DNA from 2 places in the Mesorhizobium sp. J428 genome. Region 1 is predicted to be linked to the other one. Evidence: predicted binding sites of a transcription regulator. Region 1 holds the regulator's gene; the other holds the start of a gene.
The links. Region 1 encodes PhoB, which activates phosphate uptake and scavenging genes when phosphate is short. Its sites were predicted from a motif close to TGTCATNNANCTGTCAT; they were not measured.
Positions count from the first base shown of each region.

Region 2: a site for PhoB is predicted at 2,086-2,102, ahead of phnC (phosphonate ABC transporter ATP-binding protein). Genes of this name have one in related genera too.

Region 1 covers NZ_JAJOMX010000001.1:1,809,202-1,820,871, forward strand. The annotation lists gene LRS09_RS09025 (ATP-binding cassette domain-containing protein) at 1-250, opposite strand, end outside; gene LRS09_RS09030 (sugar ABC transporter permease) at 331-1,644, opposite strand; gene xylF (D-xylose ABC transporter substrate-binding protein) at 1,756-2,796, opposite strand; gene LRS09_RS09040 (ROK family protein) at 2,975-4,213, shown strand; gene LRS09_RS09045 (CRTAC1 family protein) at 4,214-5,809, opposite strand; gene LRS09_RS09050 (vanadium-dependent haloperoxidase) at 5,814-7,136, opposite strand; gene phoB (phosphate regulon transcriptional regulator PhoB) at 7,222-7,911, opposite strand; gene phoU (phosphate signaling complex protein PhoU) at 7,925-8,629, opposite strand; gene pstB (phosphate ABC transporter ATP-binding protein PstB) at 8,659-9,474, opposite strand; gene pstA (phosphate ABC transporter permease PstA) at 9,489-11,081, opposite strand; gene pstC (phosphate ABC transporter permease subunit PstC) at 11,074-11,670, opposite strand, start outside.
Region 2 covers NZ_JAJOMX010000001.1:832,434-844,103, reverse strand. The annotation lists gene phnK (phosphonate C-P lyase system protein PhnK) at 1-729, shown strand, start outside; gene phnL (phosphonate C-P lyase system protein PhnL) at 731-1,435, shown strand; gene LRS09_RS04340 (DapH/DapD/GlmU-related protein) at 1,435-2,052, shown strand; gene phnC (phosphonate ABC transporter ATP-binding protein) at 2,187-3,023, shown strand; gene phnD (phosphonate ABC transporter substrate-binding protein) at 3,112-4,020, shown strand; gene phnE (phosphonate ABC transporter, permease protein PhnE) at 4,082-5,065, shown strand; gene phnE (phosphonate ABC transporter, permease protein PhnE) at 5,062-6,588, shown strand; gene LRS09_RS04315 (alpha-D-ribose 1-methylphosphonate 5-triphosphate diphosphatase) at 6,704-7,840, shown strand; gene LRS09_RS04310 (IclR family transcriptional regulator) at 7,853-8,647, opposite strand; gene LRS09_RS04305 (hypothetical protein) at 8,755-9,156, opposite strand; gene LRS09_RS04300 (hypothetical protein) at 9,270-9,671, opposite strand; gene LRS09_RS04295 (TRAP transporter substrate-binding protein) at 9,869-10,867, shown strand; gene LRS09_RS04290 (TRAP transporter small permease) at 10,988-11,557, shown strand; gene LRS09_RS04285 (TRAP transporter large permease) at 11,554-11,670, shown strand, end outside.

The DNA of each region.
Region 1 (11,670 bases):
CGAGGAAGAGGTTCGCGGCCGCGTCGACATTGTCGGCGAGCGCCAGCGTCTGGTAGATCGTCTCGATGCCGTATTTCTTGGCGTCGCGCGGATTGTTGATCGTCGCTTCCTCGCCATTGACGAAGATCTGGCCGGCGTCGCGCTTGTAGGCGCCCGACAGGATCTTGATCAGCGTCGACTTGCCGGCGCCGTTGTGGCCGAGCAGCGCCACGACCTCGCCCGGGTAGAGGTCGCAGGATGCATCGTCCACGGCGCGGATGCCGCCGAAGGCGATCGAGATGTTGCGCAGGTCGACGAGAGGGGATGCGGGTCTCGGCCATCGTCGTTCTCCTAGATCCGCTTGCGATAGAGGGTGTCGAGCCAGACGGCGAGCACCAGCACCGCGCCAACGACGATATTCTGCAATGGCGTGTCGATGCCGAGCAGCACCATGCCCGACTGCAGCGACTGCATCAGCAGCGCGCCGAGCATCGCGCCCGCGATGGTGCCGGCGCCGCCGGCGAGCGAAGTGCCGCCGATGACGGCGGCGGCGATGGTGAGCAGCTCGTCGAGCGTGCCCTGCGCATTGGTCGCCGCGTTGAGGCGCGCGGTCGAGATCGCCGACGCGATCGCCACCAGCGCGCCCATCAGCATGAAGATCTTCAGCGTCACCCAGCGGGTGTTGATGCCGGCGAGCTCGGCCGCCTCCGGATTGCCGCCGATCGCGAAGACGTAGCGGCCGAAGCGAGTGCGGGTGGCAAGGAAGGTCATCGCGATGCCGACGCCGATGGCGATGAGCACCGGAATGGCGATGCCGTGCGCGATGAAGGCGCCCTCCGGCACCGGCAGGCCCTGCGCCTCGTAGTAGCGGCGCACGATGCCGACCGGCCAGGGATAGGAATTGGCGATCCACACCGCGCCGAGGATCGCCCCGCAGGTGACGACGCCGAGGAAGACTTCCGCCCAGACCGGCCGCAGCGGAAACTTGAAGCGCTTGCGCTGCGTGCGGCCGTTGAGAAGCATCAGCACCACCGCGATGCAGGCCACGATCGCGACGATCCAGCTCCAGGTCGCGCCGATCGAGCCGTCCGGCCCGCCGCCCATCAGGCGGAAGGTGGCGTCCATCGGCGCCACCGTGCGGCCGCTGGTCACCCACCACGCCGCTCCGCGCCAGACGAGCAGGCCGCCGAGCGTGACGATGAAGGCCGGAACACCGAGATAGGCGATGATATAGCCCTGGAACGCGCCGATCGCCGCGCCGACCACGAGGCCGGCGAGGAGCGAAATGATCCAGATCGACGGGTCGCCGAGCGAGAAGCCGAAGCTACGGACCAGGATCTCCGCCTGCAGCACGCCCATCACCATGCCGACGAAGCCGAGGATCGAGCCGACGGACAGGTCGATGTTGCGCGTGACGATGACCAGCACCATGCCCGTCGCCATCACCGCGACGGAGGCCGACTGCACCGACAGGTTCCACAGGTTGCGCGGCGTGAGGAACAGGCCGCCGGAGAGGAAATGCAGGCCAAGCCAGATGACGACCAGCGCCCCGACCATCCCGAGCATGCGTGTGTCGAGCTCCGTGGCCTTCAGGAAGCGCTCGACCGCGTTGAGTTCCGCGGCGCGTGCCCGGTCCGGAGCCGAATTCGAGGTAGCGTCGGTCATGACAGTCCTCCCGTGCCGCAGTCTCAAGCTGCTTTTCGGCGTATCTACCTTAGTGAAACGCCGCGGTTTTCGTCAAACCGCGGCGTTCCGATGAGCTGGCTTGCGCCGCGATCAGTTGCAGGCCGCGACGGAACCCGCCGCCACGCCCTGGCAGACCACATCCTTGGTCACCCAGCCGGCGTCGATAACGACGTTGAGGTTGTCCTTGGTGATCGCGATCGGGGTCAGGAAGACCGAGTTGGTCTCGTTGCCGCCCGGCGTCGTGAACTTCACGACGTTCGGGATGTCGGTCATCGCCTTGCCGTCGGCGAGCTGCGAGGCGATCTCGGCCGCGTTCTTGCCGAGCTCGCGCGCGTCCTTCCACACCGACACGGTCTGCGTGCCGAGCGCGACGCGGTTCAGCGCAGCGTGGTCGCCGTCCTGGCCGGACACCGGCACGGAGCCCGCGAGGCCCTGTGCGGCGAGCGCCGCGATCGCGCCGCCGGCCGTGCCGTCATTGGAGGCCACGACCGCGTCGACCTTGTTGTCGTTGGTTGTCAGGATCTGCTCCATGTTCTTCTGGGCGTTCGCCGGCAGCCAGCCGTCCGTATAGGCCTCGCCGACATTCTTCACCTTGCCGGAATCGATCGCTTCCTTCAGCACTTCCATCTGGCCGGAGAACAGGAAGTCGGCGTTCGGATCGGCCGACGAGCCCTTGATGAAGGCATAGTTGCCCTCAGGCTTGACCTTGAACACCTCGCGGGCCTGCAGGCGGCCCACTTCCTTGTTGTCGAAAGTCAGGTAGAAGACGTCCTTGTTCTCGATCAGACGATCATAGCCCACCACCGGAATGCCTTCCGACAGAGCCTTCTCGACAGCCGGCCCGATGGCCGATGCGTCCTGCGACAGGATGATGAGCGCGTTCGCGCCCTGCGCGATCAGGGCTTCGACGTCGGTGAGCTGCTTGGCGGCGGAGGACTGCGCGTCGGCCGAGATGTATTTGTCGCCGGCGGCCTCGATCGCGGCCTTCATCGCGGCTTCGTCCGTCTTCCAGCGCTCTTCCTGGAAGTTGGACCATGAAACGCCGATGATCTTGTCCTTCGCCTCTGCGACGGCGGCGAGCGACATCGACATGGCGACGCCCGCCAGCATGGCGGTTGCAAATTTCTTCATGAAGTCCTCCCTGGGCGCCTCGGGGGCGCGTGACGTTGGCAATGCGCCAAGTTGCGAAGCTCTTTTTTCGAGCCTCGAAAAAATTAATGACTCATGCCCTCCGCTCTGTCAATATCCCTTCGCGCGCCGAGAGGAGGTCGCCGACGAGGCCGGCACGGCGCAGGGGAGGATGGCGAACATGACGGTCGGAATCCGTCACGACGACCTGCGCCGCCGCAACCGCGCGATGGTGATCGGGGCGGTGCGCCGGGCCGGACAGCCGTCGCGGACCGAGATCGCCGCAACGACGGCGCTCAGCCCCTCGACCATCTCGGCCATCACCGCCGACCTCATCGCCGAGGGCATCCTCGTCGAGAGCCGCTCTGGCGATACGACCGCGGCGCGGCGGGGGCGGCCGCAGGTGGCGGTGCGGCTCAGCCCGGCGGCGGCGACCATCGTCACCATGGTCCTGTCGATGAACCAGCTGTCGGCGTCGCTGATCGACTATGCGGGGGAGACCGTGGCCGAGGAGAGGCGCAAGCTGCCGACCCTCGACCTGTCGCGCGAGGCGCTCGTCAGCGAGGTGGTCGGCATCCTGCGCGATCTCATCGGCCGAATGCCGCAAGGGCGGCGGCCGATCCTGCGCATCGTGTTCGCCATCCAGGGCATCACCGATTCCGGCGAGCGCAAGCTGTTGTGGTCGCCGATCACGCCGCATGCCGACATCGATTTCGCCTCCATCCTGGAGAAGGAATTCGGCATACCGGTCACGGTCGAGAACGACTGCAACATGATCGCGGTCGGCCTGCGCTGGCGCAATCCCGAACGCTACGCGCGCGATTTCATCGCCGTGCTTCTGTCGCACGGCATCGGCATGGGCATGGTGCTGCGCGGTGAGCTGTTCACAGGCACGCAGTCGTCCGGCGGCGAGTTCGGCCACATGATCCATCGGCCGGACGGGGCGCTGTGCCGCTGCGGCCGGCGCGGCTGCATCGAGGCCTATGCCGGCAACTACGCGATCTGGCGCAGCGCCAGGGGTCTGCCGGAGACCGAGGCCGTGGCCCGGGACGTGACCGATGACGATATCCGCGCATTGGCCGAGGTTGCGCGAAGGCAGCCCGGTCCCGAGCGCGAGGCGTTCCGCGTCGCCGGCGAGGCGATCGGCTTCGGCCTCGGCAGCCTGTTCGCCCTGATCGACCCCGCGCCCGTGGCGATCGTCGGCCACGGGGCGACCGCCTTCGACCTTATGGAGAAACCGATGCTGAACGCGATCGCGCGCACCGCCGGCGGCGTGCATTCGGGCGCCATCTCCTTCGACACTGAGCCGGACGAGATGCCGCTGATCCGCGAGGGATGCGCCATGCGGGCGCTGACCTTCATCGACCAGGAAGTCTTCTCGCCCGGCCAGGCGCCAGCCGCGGGCCGGAACGTCGCCTGATCAGCCGGCGGGACGCCATTTGCGCGGCGGCTGCCCGCGAATGAGGTCGTAGAAGCCGTTCGCCTCCACTGCCTGCCAGTCGCCCTCGCTTCCGTCGGGCCACAGCACGCGCACCTCGGCCTTCGCCTCGCCGCCGAGGCCGAAATGGATCCAGCCGAGCTGGCCGCCTGCATGGCCGCCGCCGACGGTGATCTCACGGCGGAGGGTGCGCGCACCGCAGCGCACCTCCACCCAGGCGCCGATCGCGCCGACATTGGGCGGCGGCTGGCCCAGCGCGAACGCCGCCCAGTTGCCCGCCACGCCGCCATTGCGCCACAGCCGCGCCTTGCTGTTGCGGTTGACGACGACGAGATCGACCTGGCCGTCGAGGTTGAAATCGGCAAGCGCTGCTCCCCTGCCCGTATCGAAGCTCGCGATGCCCGCGGCCTCGCCCGCCTCCTCGAAGGTGCCGTCGGGCTTCTGAAGGAGAAGATTATCCGGATCCTTCATCGCGAAATCGGGCATCTCCGAGACGTTCCCCTTGGCGACGAAGAGATCGGCGAGACCGTCATTGTTCACGTCCTCGAACTGGGCGTGCCAGGCGGTCGACGGCTTCACCTCGCCGCCCGTATAGGGCCGGTGCGCCGTGACGCCCTTCGCGAAGGCGATGTCGGCGAAACTCGCCTTCGGAGCGCCGCCCTCGGGCCTGGGGGCGAGCGTCTGGAGCTTGTTGTCGGCCATGGAGGTGAGGAAGTATTCGGGGTAGCCGTCGCCGTCGAGGTCGGTGCTGGCGATGCCCATGCCCCAGATCTTGAGCGGCTTCCAGCCGTCGGCCGGGCCATAGAGCGCGGGCGGCTGGCCGGGATCGATCCGCCACATCTGCTCTTGCCCGCCCTTGTAGTATTCGCGGTCGTTGGAGACGCGCAGCGACGGCGCGCCCGACCGGTTCCAGTCGGTGAAGAGCATGGACAGGGCGCAGTAGCTGGGCTTGAGCGGCAGGGGCGGAGCGAACCTGCGTTCCTCGCCCGCCGGGCGGTGCAGCCAGTTGTCGGTGCAGGAGCCCCAAGGGAACGCGTCCTGCGTCCGGTCGATGTAGTTGCCGACGGCAATGGTGGGGAACCGCGCGCCCTTCTCCCACGTCGCGGCCAGCGCCGTCGACCAGGCGTCGCCGCCGTCGAAGCCGAAGGCCTCGTTGGCGCGCTCGAAGCGGCAGGCTCCCAGTCCTCTCATCACCACGTTCTCGCCGACCCGCAGGAGGACGAGGTCCCGATTGCCGTCGCCGTCGATGTCGAGCGGATAGGCGCCCGACACCATGTCGAGTTCCAGGCTGCTCTCCTGCGCAGCGAAGGAGAGCGGGCCGCCGACCGTGCCCGTGTTGCGGTAGAACGTCGCCGGCGCGGCTCCGCCTGCGAGCAGCATGTCCGGCATCCGGTCGCCGTTGCAGTCGAATACGGCCGCGCCGCCGCCGACCATGAACTCCCACTCGCCGGTGAAGACGTGGTCGATCCCGGCCGAAGCCGTCTCGTCGGTGAATGTCGGGACGGCGCTTTCGAACGCCTCCGACGCGGCAGGGCCGATGGCAAGGAGCGCGGCCAGCAGGGCGGGGATCAGGCGCATGGCGTCAGTTCCTCGTCCTGAGCGCGTTGGCATAGGCGCCGACGCAGCGCCCCTGGTCGAGCCCGCGCTCGATCGCCGAGCGGAAGTGGATCCCGCCATAGAGCCGCGAGATGCCGGCCTCTTCCGCCGCCGCCCAGAAGCTCGCGAAGCGGCGCGCCGGAAGGCCGTCATCGGAATGCGTGCCGTCCTCGAAAGCATAGGCCGGCCCGAACATGTCGGTCAGCACCGTCGCGGCCGCCCCGGACTGGGTCGAATGCCCGCTCGGATATTCCGGAAAGGGCGGCGTGTTGAGGATCGCCTCCCACTTCGGATCGATGACGCGACGGATATAGGTGAGCGGGCGGACGAGGTCGTATTCGAACTTGGAATGCCAGCAGCCGATGAAGGCATCCGCCAGCGTGACGCCCAGCCGCACCAGCGTCTCGGCGCTGGTGACGAGATCGGCGTCCTCCTTCTCCAGGATGCCGATCGCAATGGAAATCCAGTGGCCGGGCGGCGTGGGCGACAGCATCGGATCGTCGGACCAGAAGCGCGCGATCGCCCGCTGCTCGTCGGTGAGGCCGTTGACCGTGTCCCGCACCTCGCTGGCCTCGATGTAGAACTGCGAGCCGGGTGCCTCGCTGTAGGCCGGCGGCGGCGGCAGCCCGCAGGATGCGCCGTCCGGCATGGCGAAGGTGCGCGTCCTGCCCCAGTCGGGCAGGAGCGGAAACTGCTGCTGGCGGACGAGGTTGGTCGGCACCCAGTGCGCCGGTCCCTCGGTCAGCTTGTAGTCCAGCGGAAAGCCCATGTTCTCGATCGTTGCGCCGCCGTCCGTCGCCGCCCAGGCGAGGATGTGGCGCGCCACCGCGCGGCCATAGTCCTCGCTGCGGCGCACGACCTCCTCCGGCACGCCGAGCGCGGCGTCGGCGGCCGCCTTCCTCGCCATCGCGGCCATCGCGCGCTGGCCCGTCGGGCCGGTATTCTCGAACAGCGCCGCCGCGGCATGCGCCATCGCCGCCTGCACGACGACGGCGCCGTCGTAGGACTGTCCGGCCTCGCGCGGCGGGACCGGCGTCAGCTCGTTCAACTGGCCTGCGAGCGAATGCAGCCCGTCGGAGCCGGTCGCAAGCGCCTCGAAGGCGGTCACGCCGAGATAGGCGAAGGCGCGGCTTGCGACAGGCGGCGAATAGGTCGCCGTATGGCGGACGAGCTCCAGCACGAGGCGGTGCCAGACGAGCAGCGCGTGACGCGAGCGTGCCGGCTCGGAGACGGGTTGCTGCGCGGCGGCAATGGTCGCGCCGCAAAGCAGGACCGCCACAACGACCCACAATGTCCGCACGATGCGCATGCGCAGCCCTCCCTTGCCTCCGTCGGGCGAGAGAAGCACGCACACGGCCGTCGCGGCAAGCGGCCGGAGAGATCGGCTGCTTCGCCTAATCCTCGCGGATGGCGTAGCCCGAGCCGCGGATGGTGCGGATGACGTCGGTCTGGCGGCCGTTGTTGACCGCCTTGCGCAGGCGGCCGACATGGACGTCGACGGTGCGCTCGTCGATGTAGTTGGTGTCACCCCAGACATTGTCGAGCAGCTGGCCGCGCGTGTAGACGCGGCCGGGATGCTGCATCAGGAACTCCAGCAGCCGGAACTCGGTCGGCCCGAGGCGGATCTCGTTTTTCTTGCGGTAGACGCGGTGGGATTCGCGGTCGAGCACGATGTCGCCAACCTTGAGCACGCTGGACAGCACCTCGGGCTTGGCCCGGCGCAACAGCGCCCTCACCCGCGCCATGAACTCCGGCGTCGAGAACGGCTTGACCAGATAGTCGTCGGCGCCGGTCGACAGGCCGCGCACGCGGTCGCTCTCCTCGCCGCGCGCAGTCAGCATGATGATGGGCAGACGCTCGGTCTCGGAGCGCATCCTGAGCCGCCGGCAGAGCTCGATGCCGGAGACGGCGGGCACCATCCAGTCGAGCACCAGGAGATCGGGCACGTTTTCCTGCAGCCTGAGCTCCGCCTCGTCGCCACGAGTGACGATCTCGACCTGGTAGCCTTCCGCCTCGAGGTTGTAGCGCAGGAGGACGCCGAGCGGCTCCTCGTCCTCCACGACCATGATCTTCGGGGCAATCATTCCGTTCTGTTCCTCAGGCGGCGGACATTGCCGCCGTCTCGTCCACCTTCGGACGGTTGGCCGGCAGAAGCGTTCCCGTCATGACGTAATACGCGTTCTCCGCGATGTTGGTCACATGGTCGCCGATGCGCTCGAGGTTCTTGGCGCAGAACAGGAGATGGGTGCAGGCCGTGATGTTGCGCGGATCCTCCATCATATACGTCAGGAGTTCGCGGAAGACGGCGGTATACTGGATGTCGATCTTCTCGTCGTCGGCCCGCAGCGTCTTCAGCGCCTCGGTGTCGCGGGCCACGTAGTGGCTGATCACCTTCTCGACCTGCTCGAGAACCAGCGAGGCCATCGTGTCGATCGAATGCGACAGGTTGCGCGGGGTCGAGGTCTGCCCGACGGCGCCGACGCGCTTGGCGATGTTCTTGGCCAGGTCGCCCACCCGTTCGAGATCGGCCGCCATGCGGATCGCGCCGACCACGGCGCGCAGGTCCTGCGCCATCGGCTGGCGCTTGGCGATCAGCGTGACGGAGGAGTCGTCCAGCTCGCGCTGCTTGGCGTCCATGATCGCGTCGTCCGAGACGACGCGCTGCGCCAGCGCATTGTCGGACGTCAGAAGCGCCCGGGTGGAGCCCGAGACCATCGATCCCGCCAGACCCCCCATGTCGCGGATCAGCCGGTCGATGTGCTCGAGTTCCTCGTCGAAGGAGGTGACGGTATGCTCGCCCATTGTTCTGTCCTCGTGGCTCGATCGTGCCGTCAGCCGAAGCGGCCGGTGATGTAGTCCTGGGTGCGCTTGTCGTCGGGGCTGGTGAACATCTTGTCCGTCGCCCCTTCCTCGACCAGATAACCGAGGTGGAACATCGCCGTGCGCTGCGACACGCGGGCCGCCTGCTGCATGGAGTGGGTCACGATCACGATCGTGTAGTTCTGCCTCAGTTCGTCGATCAGCTCCTCGACCTTTGCAGTCGCGATCGGGTCGAGCGCCGAGCAGGGCTCGTCCATCAGGATCACCTCCGGAGACACGGCGATGGCGCGCGCGATGCACAGGCGCTGCTGCTGGCCGCCGGACAGGCCGGTGCCCGGCTCGTGCAGGCGGTCCTTCACCTCGTTCCAGAGCGCCGCCTTCTTCAGGCTCGACTCCACGACGGTGTCGAGCTCGGCCTTGGACTTCGTCAGCCCGTGGATGCGCGGGCCGTAGGCGACGTTTTCGTAGATCGACTTCGGGAACGGGTTCGGCTTCTGGAACACCATGCCGACGCGTGCGCGCAGTTCCACGACGTCGATCTTGGGATCGTAGATGTCCTCGCCGTCCAGCGTGATCTCGCCGCCGACGCGGGCGATGTCGATCGTGTCGTTCATCCGGTTCAGGCAGCGCAGGAAGGTCGACTTGCCGCAGCCCGAAGGACCGATCAGCGCCGTCACCTGCTTCTCGCGCACGTCGAGGTCGACCCCGAACAGCGCCTGTTTCTCGCCATAGTGGACGGTGACCTGCTTGCCACGCATCTTTACGACAGGTTGTTGCGTCATCGGATTCAGCTTCTGTTCGATCGCGGCTTCGTTGAATACGTTCATCTCTTTCTACTCCATCACCAGCGACGTTCGAAGCGCTTGCGCAGGATCACGGCGATTGCGTTCATGAGGATCAGGAACCCGAGAAGGACCATGATCGCCGCCGACGTCTTCTGCTGGAACGCGGGCTCGGGGAAATCGGCCCACATGAAGATCTGGACCGGAAGAATGGTGGCCGGCTCGGTGAAGCCGCCCGGAATGTCGACGATGAACGCGACCATGCCGATCATCAGCAGCGGCGCGGTCTCGCCGAGCGCATGTGCCATGCCGAGGATCGTGCCGGTCATGATACCGGGCATCGCCAGCGGCAGAACGTGGTGGAAGACCATCTGGACCTTGGACGCGCCGATTCCCAGCGCCGCTTCCCGGATCGACGGCGGAACCGCTCGCAGGGAGGCGCGTCCCGCGATGATGATGATCGGCAAGGTCATCAGGGCAAGGACGAGACCGCCGACGACGGGCGCGGATCGCGGCATGCCGAAGAAATTGAGAAACACCGCCAGGCCGAGCAGACCGAAGACGATCGACGGCACCGCCGCGAGATTGTTGATGTTGACCTCGATCAGGCTCGTGAACCGGTTCTTCGGCGCGAATTCCTCGAGATAGATGGCCGCGGCCACGCCGATCGGAAACGCCACTGCGATCGTGACGATCAAGGTCAGGAACGAGCCGACGACCGCGCCCCACACGCCGGCGAGCTCCGCCTCGCGGCTGGCGCCCGACGTGAAGAAAATCGTGTTCCAGGTGTTGGTGACCGCCCCGTCGGCCTTCAGACGGTCGAGCCACACGATTTCCCTGTCGGTGATCTTGCGGCTGGCCTCCGGCGTCGTGATGGTGCGCAGCACAGCGGGCGATGCGGTCGACACGGCAGCGTCGAGTGCTTCGTAGACGATGCCCTTGGCTGTGCCCGGGCCGACTTCTGTCAGCTTGACCGTTCCGCCGCCGGCGTCCAGCAGGAGCGACGCGGCACCGCTGGTCAGACGCAGGACACCGCCCTCGGCTTCGATGGCGCCCGCCCCACGGGCAAGACGCGTGATCGTGTCGTCGGCGAAGGTCACTGCGACGTCGCCGCTCGTGCCGGACACAGTCACGCCGGGCAGCTGTTGCGGAGCGGCGCTCTCGGCGAGAAGCCCCTTTAGATAGAGATCCGCGAAGTCGTCGAGAGGCACCTGGACATCGACCGTCTTGCCGGCAAGCGAGGGATCTTTCTCGACCTGCTGACGAAGGATGACCCCAGCTCCGGTGGAGACGATGCCGCGCAGAAGGCGGCGCTCCTGGCGGCCGGTCACGTCCGGAAACTTGGCGGCGAGCGCTTCGTTGACGGGGCCGGCATAGTCAAATCCCGTACGCGCCGCGGGATCGGCCGGAACCGCCGAGAGATCGATTGGCAGCGTAAGATAGTTCATGCGAAACGCCGGGAGCCCCTGCGTCACGATCGTCGAGATAAGAAGCAGCAGGAAGAATGCTGCCAGGGCCACGGCGCCCGCACCCAGCCATTTGAAGCGCAGTTCCGCACCGTAGCGTGATTTCAGTCGAGCCTTGGCGGCGTCATCCGTGTGGATGCTCGGCGCGCCGCGTGGCGAAAGCGGAGTGGCGACGATATCAGTCATACTGTTCCCGATACTTCTTGACCACGCGAAGGGCGATGACGTTGAGAGCAAGGGTCGCGCAGAACAGCACGAGTCCGAGTGCAAACGCCGCGCGGGTTTTGGCGCTGTCGAATTCCTGGTCGCCGACCAGAAGGGTTGCGATCTGGACCGTTATCGTGGTCACCGCCTCGAGCGGATTGATGGTCAGGTTGGCAGCCAGTCCGGCCGCCATGACGACGATCATGGTTTCGCCGATGGCCCGGCTGACGGCAAGCAGCATCGCCGAGACGATGCCCGGAAGCGCCGCCGGCAGGACGACTTTGCGGATGGTTTCCGATTTCGTGGCGCCCAGCCCCGCCGATCCGTCGCGCAGCGACTGCGGCACGGCGTTGATGACGTCGTCGGAAAGAGACGAAACGAAGGGAATGATCATGATTCCCATCACCACGCCCGCCGCGAGCGCGGATTCCGACGCCACGCTGAGGCCGACCGACTGGCCGAGATCGCGGAAGAATGGAGCGACTGTCAGCGCCGCAAAGAAGCCGTAGACCACCGTCGGAATGCCCGCGAGGATCTCCAGGACCGGCTTTGCCACGGCGCGAATGCTCCT
Region 2 (11,670 bases), 980 kb from region 1:
GGCGCGCGCCGGGGATGCGAGAACGTTTCGTTCGAGCTGTGGCCGGGCGAGGTTCTGGCCGTGGTCGGCGAATCCGGCTCGGGCAAGACGACGATGCTCAACTGCGTCTCGACGCGGCTGCCGCCGAGTTCGGGCCTCGTCTCCTACCGCATGCGCGACGGGCAGTGGCGCGACCTCTACCGGATGAGCGAGGCGGAGCGCCGCTTCCTGATGCGCACCGACTGGGGCTTTGTGCACCAGAACCCGGCCGATGGCCTGCGCATGTCGGTCTCGGCCGGCGCCAATGTCGGCGAGCGGCTGATGGCCGTTGGTGACCGGCACTACGGCCGCATCCGCGAGACGGCGATCGACTGGCTCGGCCGCGTGGAGATATCCGCCGACCGGATCGACGACCAGCCGCGCGCGTTTTCGGGCGGCATGCGCCAGCGGCTGCAGATCGCGCGCAACCTCGTCACCGGGCCGCGGCTGGTGTTCATGGACGAGCCGACCGGAGGGCTCGACGTCTCCGTCCAGGCGCGCCTGCTGGACCTGTTGCGCGGGCTGGTCAGCGATCTCAGGCTCGCGGCCGTCGTGGTCACGCACGACCTCGCGGTGGCGCGTCTGCTCTCGCACCGGATGATGGTGATGAAAGACGGCGTCGTGGTGGAACACGGCCTCACCGATCGCGTCCTCGACGATCCGCGCGCGCCCTACACGCAATTGCTCGTCTCTTCGATTTTGCAGGTGTGACATGCCCACCCCCCTCGTCGTCTCCGATGTTGCCAAGAGCTTCGTCATGCATCTGCGCGGCGGCGTGGAGCTGCCCGTGGTGCGTAATGTCTCCTTCTCGCTCAAGGCGGGCGAATGCGCCGTGCTCGGCGGTCCGTCGGGTGCGGGAAAGAGTTCGATCCTGAAGATGCTCTACGGTAATTACGGCGTCGACGCCGGCCAGGTGATTGTCTCCCACAACGGCCATCTGGTCGATCTGGCGGCGGCGGGACCGCGCACCGTGCTGGCGATCCGCCGCGACACGATTGGCTATGTTAGCCAGTTCCTGCGCGCCGTGCCGCGCGTCTCGGCCGTCGACGTGGTCGCTGATCCGCTGCTGGCGCGTGGCGAGGACCGGGAGGAGGCGCGGGGCAGGGCGCGTGCGCTGCTGGAACGGCTGAACCTGCCGGGGCGCCTGTGGCAATTGCCGCCTGCCACCTTCTCCGGCGGCGAGCAGCAGCGCGTCAACATCGCGCGCGGTTTCATCACCGACCATCCGATCCTGCTGCTCGACGAGCCGACCGCCTCGCTCGACGCGGCCAACCGGCAGATCGTCATCGACATGATCGGCGAGAAGAAACGTGCGGGCGTCGCCATGCTCGGCATCTTCCACGACCAGGACGTGCGCGAGGCGGTCGCCGACCATGTCATCGACGTCACCGCATTTGCACCGAAGAAAGCCGCCTGATGTCCAAGGGCCTGTCCGAAGAGCCGCTCGTCCATTCCTCTGCGCAGGTCAGCGACACCAGGCTCGGCCGCTACACGGAGATCGCGGAAGGCTGCCGCATCGCGGAGGCCGAGATCGGCGACTATTCCTACCTGATGCAGGACTGCCATGTCTGGTGCGCCGAGATCGGCAGGTTCGCCAACATCGCGGCCTCCGTCCGGCTCAACGCGACCAATCACCCGGTCGACCGGCCGACGCTGCACCATTTCACCTACCGCGCCTCCGACTACTGGCCGGACGCCGAGCACGAGGCGGATTTCTTTGCCGCGCGGCGGGCGCGCAAGGTGACGATTGGCCACGACACCTGGCTCGGCCACGGCTCGACGGTGCTGCCCGGCGTGACCGTAGGCGACGGCGCGGCGATCGGCGCCGGCGCGGTGGTGACCAAGGACGTCGCGCCCTACACGATCGTCGCCGGCGTTCCCGCCAGGCCGATCCGCGAGCGCTTCGACCGCAGGACGGCCGGGCGCTACCAGGCACTCGCCTGGTGGGACTGGGACCACCAGCGCCTGCGCGACGCGCTGGAGGACTTTCGCTCTCTGAGCGCCGAGGCGTTCCTGGAAAAGCACGGCGGGTGAGGCCCGGTTCCAGCGGCTCGCGCCGCTGTGAATCGTAACAAAACCGTCATCCAACGGACACGCCGGTTTCATGTTGATCCCATAGCGCTTCTCGCAGATGCGAAGGGGTAAATCCCCACGTGGGGAAGTCGCGGATGCTGAAGATCACCAATGTGACGCGCCGATTTGGCAGGAACACCGCCGTCGACAATGTCACGATCGAGATCGAGGAAGGCCAGATGGTCGGCGTCATCGGCCGTTCCGGCGCCGGCAAGTCGACCCTGCTTCGCATGATCAACCGTCTTGTCGACCCCTCCGTGGGGTCGATTCATTTCGGCGGCCGGGAAGTCTCGACGCTGCGCGGCGCACCCTTGCGCAACTGGCAGCGCGACTGCGCCATGATCTTCCAGCAGTTCAACCTCGTGCCGCGCCTCGACGTGCTGACCAATGTGCTGCTCGGCCGGCTCAACCATCGCTCCACCGTCCTCAACCTGCTCAGCATCTTCAGCCGTGACGAGCGCATCCTCGCCATCAACGCGCTGGAGCGGCTCGGCATCGCGCAGACCGCGTTGCAGGCCGCCGGCACGCTGTCGGGCGGCCAGCAGCAACGCGTCGCGATCGCGCGCGCCCTGATGCAGCAGCCGAAGGTGATCCTCGCCGACGAGCCGATCGCCTCGCTCGATCCGCTGAACGCCAAGATCGTGATGGACGCACTTCGCGACATCAACCGGCGCGAAGGGCTGACGGTCGTCACCAATCTTCACACGCTGGACACGGCTCGCAGCTATTGCGACCGCATCATCGGCATGTCCGGCGGCAAGGTCGTGTTCGACGGCGGGCCGGAGGACCTCGACCGCGAGGCCGTCGCGCGCGTCTACGGCGCCGATGCGGACGACATTCCCGAAGAGATCACGTCCACCAGCATCGTTTCGGAAAAACCCCGGAAATTCCAATCCGCCGGACCGCTCGAACCCGCCTTCGCCGGGCTGTGAGCGACGGGATCGCATCGCCCTCGTGACGGGCCAGCATCAGACCGAGACCGGAGCGCGGCGGCTGCCCGCTCGCAACAGGAGAGACGACATGTTCAGGAAAGCACTCATGGCCGCCGTCGCGCTCGGCGCGCTCGCCAACGCGGCCCAGGCGGAAGACCTCAAGGAATTCCGCATCGGCATCCTCGGCGGCGAGAACGAAGCCGACCGCCTGCGCAACTTCCAGTGCATGGTCGACAAGCTCCCGGCGGTCCTTGGCGTCGAAAAGGTTTCGCTGTTCCCGGCAGCCGACTACGACGGCGTCGTGCAGGGCCTCCTGGGCGGCACGCTCGACTATGCCGAGCTCGGCGCCTCGGCCTTTGCCAAGGTCTATCTCGAGAAAGCCGACGCGGTCGAGCCGATCCTGACCACTGTTCAGACCGACGGCGCCACCGGCTACTACTCGATCATGGTTGCCAAGAAGGACTCCGGCATCAAGACGCTGGCCGACCTGAAGGGCAAGAAGCTCGGCTTCGCCGATCCGGACTCGACCTCCGGCTACCTGATCCCGGCGGTGACGCTGCCCAAGGATCTCGGTGGCGTCCCTGTCAAGGATTACTTCTCCGAGACCGGCTTCGGCGGCGGCCACGAGAACCTCGTCCTCGAAGTGATGAAGGGCACCTTCGATGCCGGCACCACCTGGGGCTCGGGCGTCGGCGAGTTCTCGGAGGGCTATTCCTCCGGCAACCTGCGCAAGATGGTCGACAAGGGCATCCTCGACATGGATGACCTGACCGAGATCTGGAAGTCGCCGCTGATCCCGAACGGCCCGATCGTCGTCCGCACCTCCATGGACGCCGACATGAAGTCGAAGTTTAAGGATTTCATGATGAACCTGCCGACGACCGACGCGGCCTGCTTCTCGGCGATCCAGGGTGGCGACTTCAAGGGCTACACCGAGGTCACCACCGACTTCTACCAGCCGATCATCGACGCCCGCAAAGCCAAGATCGGCTCGTGATCCTGGAATGAATGGCGACGCCGCGGGGGAAACCTCGCGGCGTTTCTCTTGCGGGGACCCCATGAGCGCGATCACAGAGACGGCGGCTGCGCCGAAGCCCATGCTGTCGGAGAGCGGCAGCCTGGTCGAGCGCCATTGGCGTGAACTCGCCTCGCGACGTCGCCTTTATACGCTTGGCGGCGTCGTGTTTCTGGTCGTTGCGATGGCCGGATCTCTCTGGTTTGCCAACGAATCCAACGCCGGCAAGTTCTTCGACCGGCTTCCGCATCTCTTCGATTTCGTCGGCCAGCTTATACCGCGCGACGGCTGGGAAGTGTGGCGCGCACTGTTCGACCTGCCGTCCCCCTATGACGACGGGAGCCTCAAATACGATTATCCGGAAGGCCGCACCTACTTCACCGAGACGCTCTACGTCCCGGAATATGTCTACCTGATGATCGAGACACTCAACATCGCGCTGCTCTCGACCCTTATCGGGTTCTTCTTCGGCTTCCTGCTGTGCTTCCTCGCCGCGCGAAACCTCGTCGCCAACCGCTGGCTGCGCTTCTTTGTGCGCCGCTTCATGGAAATCCTCCGCGCCTTCCCGGAGATCGTGATCGCCGGCTTCTTCCTCGCCGTGTTCTCGCTCGGCGCGATCCCGGCGATCCTCGCGGTGTCGATCCATACGATCGGCGCGCTCGGAAAGATGTTCTTCGAGGTGGTCGAAAATGCCGACATGCGACCCGACGAGGGCCTGCGCGCGGTTGGTGGCAGCTGGGTCGAACGCGTCTGGTTCGGTATCGTGCCGCAGGTGATGCCGAACTTCGTCTCCTATTTCCTGCTGCGTTTTGAGATCAACGTGCGGGCGTCGACGATCATCGGCGCGGTGGGCGGCGGCGGCATTGGCGAGGCGTTGCGGTTGTCGATCGGTCAGACGCACGAGGCCAAGACACTCGCGATCGTCCTTCTCCTGTTCGGCACGATCGTCGCGGTGGATCAGTTCTCCGCCTGGCTGCGGCGCCGCCTGGTGGGCGAGCAGGCCTTCGAATTCGGCCGCGGAGCCTGACGATGACGACCGAGATCACCGCCGACATGAGGGACGTCGCGGCCCGCTATCCGACGGCGCTGGAAGGGTCGCGACGCAAGCAATTGAGCTCGCTGGCAGGCGTCGGCGGCTTCGTTCTCTACCTTGTGTTCGCCTGGTGGTTCTTTTCCATCGGCAGCGTGTTCGCCAATGCGAAGTGGGACATCGCCGGCGCCTATCTCGCCGACTGGGTGTCCTACGAGATCCGTCCCAATATCGACCTGCGGGACGATCACCTTGAGGTGACGTTCACCCGATTCGATCCGCTGGGTCCGAATGGCAATCCGGACTGGCTGGTGCGCGAGAAAGCGATGGTCGTAAGGGGGGCGGCGTCCACCGGCGGCTCGGGCGGCGGGGCATCGAGTTCCTCGGGCAGCTTCCTTGGGCCGGTCGGCGGGAAGACCTCCGTTCCGAGCGAATCGGTCAGCCCGGCAGCGCCGTCTGTCCGGGCAGCCCCGATCTCGCCGACGGAGGAGGTCGTCCGCGCGACCGTCGATTTCAGCGGCGCGGGCACGGTCGACATCCGCCCGGACAAGGTCACCGTCACACGAGGCGACGAGACGCTGGTGCTCGATATCGTCCAGAATGAAGCGGTCAACGCGCAAGGGCCGCTGCCGTCCTGGGCCAGCCAACGCTCTCCGGGGGACAAGGTGATCGTCTATTTCGGCGTTCCCGGCCGCGCGGAGATCGAGAGCGACGAGGTGAAGATCCGCCACCGCTTCCTCGGCTGGGCGAATTTCGTCTTCGACATCAACTCGCCCTTCTGGGGAAAATCCGCTGGCGAGGTGTTCGACCTGATCGTGTCGGGCGAGCGGATCGATCCGTCGCGCACCAACCTGTCGCTCGCCTGGAACAACATCCTCTACAATGCCGAATGGCAGCATCTCGACGTGTGGACGAAGCTGCTGCAGACGATCGTCATGGCCTTTGCCGGCACGGTGCTTGCCTCGCTGATCGCCTTCCCGCTCGCCTTTATCGCGGCGCGCAACATCATGCCGAACCGGCTGCTCAACCAGGTCGCCAAGCGCTTCTTCGACTTTCAGCGCTCGGTCGACATGCTGATCTGGGCACTGTTCTTCACCCGCGCCTTCGGACCGGGGCCGCTCGCCGGCATTTCGGCAATCTTTTTCACCGACACCGGCACACTCGGAAAGCTCTATTCCGAGGCGCTGGAGAACATCGACGATAAGCAGCGCGAGGGCGTGCGCTCGGTGGGGGCGGCGCCGGCCGTGGTACAGCGCTATGGCGTGGTGCCGCAGGTGCTGCCGGTGTTCCTGTCGCAGTCGCTCTACTTCTGGGAATCGAACACGCGCTCGGCAACCATCATCGGCGCCGTCGGAGCCGGCGGCATCGGCCTGAAACTCTGGGAAGCGATCCGCACCAATTCCGACTGGGAGAACGTCGCCTACATGGTGATCCTGATCCTGATCGTGGTGTTCATCTTCGACAACGTCTCCACCGCGCTGAGGCAGCGGCTGATCGCACCGCCGACCGGTCCGAGCTGATCCCGCTGACTTGCCCACGGGCCTTCGTCAAACTGTCATGCAAATCTCCTAAGCGACCAGTTGCAGACCCGCGACCGAAGGTCCGGCGGGCCGATCGCAATGGGAAGTCGCCCGCATGCCGCAGGAAGCCGTTCTCCGCAACGCCATGATCGTCCTTCGCGACGAGGTGAGGCCCGGCGCGGTGCTCATCCGCGACGGCAGTATCGCGGACATTTCGGCGTCGAGCACGACGGGCGAGGATCTGGAGGGCGACTACCTCGTCCCGGGCCTGATCGAGCTCCATACCGACCACCTCGAAGGCCACTATTCGCCGCGGCCCGGCGTACGCTGGAACGCGATCGCCGCGGTGCAGGCACATGATGCGCAGATCGCGGCCTCCGGCATCACGACCGTGTTCGACTGCCTGCGCATGGGCTCGGACGAGGACGGCGGCTTCGATCCGCACGAAATGCGCCTCCTGGCCGACGCGATCGAGACGGCGCAGGGACACGACAGGCTGCGCGCGGACCATCTGCTGCACCTGCGCTGCGAGGTCTCGTCGCCCGACGTGCTCGACGCGCTGGAACAGTTCAAGACCGACCGCAACGTGCGGCTCGCCTCGTTGATGGATCACGCGCCCGGCCAGCGGCAGTTCCAGACGATGGAGCAGTATACGCTCTACTACAAGACCAAGCGGGGCCTCTCGGACGAGGCGTTCGAGCGTTATGTCGCGACCCGCAGGGAACAGTCCGCGCGCTATTCGGCCGTCCATCGCAGGGCCGTCGCCGAGCATTGCCGCGCGGCAGGCGTCACCCTCGCCAGCCATGACGACGCGACGCTCGCCCATGTCGACGAGGCGATCGCGGACGGGGTGCGGCTGGCGGAATTCCCGACCTCGCTCGAAGCGGCCCGCGCCTCGCACGAGGCGGGGATGAGCGTGCTGATGGGCGCGCCGAATATCGTTCGCGGCGGTTCGCATTCCGGCAACATCGCGGCCCGCGACCTCGCCGACGCCGGCATCCTCGACGTGCTCTCCTCGGACTACATCCCCTCCTCGCTGATCCATGCGGCATTTCTGCTGGCCGAGGGGGAGGGGGCGATATCCCTGCCCGAGGCCGTCGCGCTGGTGACCTCCACGCCTGCGCGCACCGTCAGGCTCGACGACCGAGGCGAGATCGCGTTGGAGAAGCGGGCCGACCTGGTGCGCGTGCGCCACCATCACGGGCTGCCGACGGTTCGCTCCGTCTGGCGCGGCGGCCAGCGGGTGAGCTGACCTCTCTTCCGATCACTTCCTCGGTCGGAAGCCGAGATTGGCGGAGATCTTGGCGGCCGCCGCCAGGAGGTGGCGAACCTGGTCGGTCGTCGGCGTCTCGGGGATGTATTGAACCGAATCGGTCATGGCGATCGAGCCGACATAGCTGCCGAGCGCATCGAAGATCGGGGCCGCGAGTGCGTTGAGGCCGATCATCGATTCGTTGGGACCGACCGCCCAGCGGCGCTTGCGAATCGCTTCGACCTCCCGGCGGAGCTGCTCCGGGTCGGTGATGGTATAGGGCGTTCGCATTTCCAGCGGCTCGGACAGGACGCGCGCGAAGACGAGTTCGTCGCCGAAGGCGAGCGAGATCTTGCCCTGTGAACTGGAATTGTAGGCCAGCAGCGAGCCCGGCTTGACGAATATCTCGATGTTGGACCGGCTAGGCATCACCAGGAGGATGCGCATGCCGTCGTTCTCGGGCTGGCTGATGGCGACGGCGTGGCCGGTCTGGTCCCGCAGCTCGCGCGCGACGTCGCGGGCGGCTGTGGCGAGTTCGAAGCTCTCGCTGACGGCCTGGCCGAGCGCCATCAGCCGGGCGCTGATCGAATAGCGCTCGGTCTCCTCGTTGCGGATCAGATAGCCGGCGGAGACGAGGGTCTGCAGGTGCCGGTGGATCCGGCTCTTGGTGGTGTCGAAGGCGCGCGCCATTTCCGACACGCCGACGGATGTCTGGCCGCGTGCCACATATTCCAAGATCTCGAGTGCGAACTCGACCGCCTGGATCGACCCTCCGCGTGATGTCTCGCCATTCGTGCCGTCCTTCACCGCGTTCTTACCCCTTCCGCGCCGCTCAACGACATCGGCACCAGTGCCAGACTTATCGTTCCTGCCGCGCGGAGCAAGCCCGCTGAAGGACGACAGACCACGCACGGTCAATCGGCCAGATGGGCCGGCATCGGATATTCGTCCGCGTTCAGCACCCAGCCCTGCTTCGCGAAGTCGACACGCGGCGGCGAGAAGATGTCGATCAGTTGGTTGAGGCCCGGCTCCATGCCGCGCGAGGTATGGATCGCCGGCGGCGGAATAACAGTCAGCGAAGGCGATTGGACGAGCGCATGCTCGTCATCGCGCCAGACGTTGAGGTTTGTGGTCCAAGGCCAGCGCAGGTGGTGTGTGAAGGCGCCGTCGAGGGCCAGCGAACCCTGCTCGAAATCGTCATGGTGATGCGGCGACAGCTTGGTGATGTCCCGCGGGCCGTGCTGAGGCTCGAGATAGTTCACCATCAAAGTCGTGCAGCGGAAGATGCGGCCGAAACGGCCCGGCGTCGGCGGCACGTCGAGGCTGTAGGCGCGAATGCGGAAGCCGCCGACCGGATCGGGCCAGGGCTCCAGCAGCGCGACATTCGGGTGCTGCTCGGCGTAGGACTCGGCGTTCGAGCAGAGCGCGTTCAGGTCGTCCGACCGGGTCGAGAAGATCCGCGTCGCACGACCCCCTTCGGCAGGGTGATGCGGCTGTCGCCCGGCGGGAGGATGACGAGCGAGAAGCCGTCGACCTCGACGCGCTCGCCGTTGGCCTCGATGACGGCGGGCGTGTCACGGTCGGGGAGCAGCAGAACGTATTCGTCGGCCTGGCCGGCGCGCGGCAAAGATCCGCCCGCGTCGACCTCGCTCTGGGCGACCAGGAAGTTCTGGCCTCGGGTCAGCCACGTCCTCGCGCCGTCGCCGACGACCTGTGGTGCCATCTCGTAGAAGAGGCCGTAATCGGCACCGGCGAAAGCCTGTGGGGCGACTGCCTTGGAGGCGGCTGCGCTTGCGGCCATGCGGGATCTTGGGTCGCTCGGGTCGTACATCGTTTCTCTCCCTAGTCGTTCTGTCTGACGGAACGCTTGATCTAAAATTAGAAAGCTGTCTCAGCGGTTCTTGTCAAGACCAGTTGCCACGATTGCGCCGTGTCGCAAAAAATGCCTGATCCCGCTTGACAGGGTCATTTGATCAAGGAACTATTGAACGAAACAGCGTTCTGCATAACGAAACGGAGGAAACGTTCATGCTGACCCGCAGACAGCTCATCGTGTCGACAGGCGCGATGGCCGTAACGCTTGCCATGCCCCACGTCTCGCGCGCCGCACCGATCCCGATGCGTCTCGCCCATGCCGCCAACGAGATCCATCCGGGCCACATCGCCGCGGTGGAGTTCAAGAAGGCGCTCGAGGCACTCGTGCCCGGCGCGATCGACATCACCATCTTCCCCAACCGCCAACTCGGCGAGGACAAGCAGAACCTGGAGTCGGCCATGGCCGGCACCAACGAACTGTGCGGTTGTTCCGGCGTGCTGTTCCCGCTGGTGACGGGACGCCAGGCGCTCGACGCCTACCAGCTTCCCTTCCTGATCAAGGACTACGACCACTTTACCAAGGTCGCGATGAGCGACATCGGCCAGAAGGTGCTGGACGACCTCGCGCCGGCGGGTCTCGTCGGCTTGCAGACCACGGATATCGGGCAGCGCCACTTCCTGTCCGCGGCCAAGGTCGTAAAGTCGGTTCCGGACTTCGCCGGGCTCAAGACGCGTATCCTGCCGGTGCCGTTGCACAAGGCGATCTGGGAAGGCGTCGGTGTGTCGCCGGTCGGCATGCCCTACGGCGAAGTCTACGGCGCGCTCGAGACCAAGGTCATCGACGCGGTGGAGATCAACGTCTCCTCGATGCTCGGCGAGAATCTGTGGGAGGTCGGCAAGAACTTCACGCTGACCGGCCACTATCCGTGGCACAACGTCATCGCCATGAACAAGGCGGTGTTCGACGGACTGCCGGAGGAACTGCAGAAGGCGGTGCGCGAGGCCGGCCGTGCGTCGGTCGCTCCGACGCTCGAATATACGAAGACTCAGGACCTGACCGGCCGCGACGAACTCAAGGCCAAGGGCGTGCAGATCCACGAACTGGAGAATCTTGCCGAAATGCAGGCCAAGGTCGCTCCGATCGTCGAGACCTGGAGCGCCAAGGATCCGCTGATCGCCGAGTTCGTCTCCGCCGCGCGCGGCATGGCCTGAGGCACCCCCGGGGCGATCGCCCCTATCCCTCCATAACCTCACGGGCGGCGTTGACCGCCGCCCGTTGGTCCCGGCCATGCTGTCCAAGGTGGTGTGGCCGCGTTGAAGGCGAACCTCTGAATGACGACGACACATTCGGTCCCGACCACCCTGTTCTCCGGGTATGAACGGGTCATCAAGTTTCTCGCGGGCGCTTCCATGGGCGTGATCGTCACGATCATGGTGGTGCAGGTCATCGCCCGCTACATCTTCAACTCGTCGCTGATCTGGGCCGAGGAGCTCTGCCGCTACATCCTGTTGTGGCAGACATTCCTGTTCATCGGCTACGCCTATCATCGCGGCGAGATGGTCGTCCTCGACCTGTTTTCAACGCGTGTATCACCGTGGGTCTACATGACGATACGGCTCGTCACCGCGATTCCGGTGACGATCTTTCTTTACATGATCATCCAGTCCGGCATCGGCCATGCGCTCCGCTTCGGCGCTCAGATGATCCCCGCGATCGACTTCATCTGGATGTCGCTGACCGGCGATGAATTGCGGGTGCCGGTGTTCTGGATCTACGTCGCCGTGCCGCTCGGCTGCGCGCTTCTCCTTGTCCATTTCCTCGGACGGCTCGCCTACGACACATGGTGCGTGGCGACCGGCCGCCCCGTCTCGGTTCCAGTGAACGCGGAGAGCATATCATGATCCCGTTCCTCGGAATCTTCGCCACCTTCCTCGTTCTCGGCATCCCGATCTCGCTGGCGCTCGGCACCGGCGGCCTGCTCTATCTCTATCTGACCGGCAATGGTGCGCTGGTC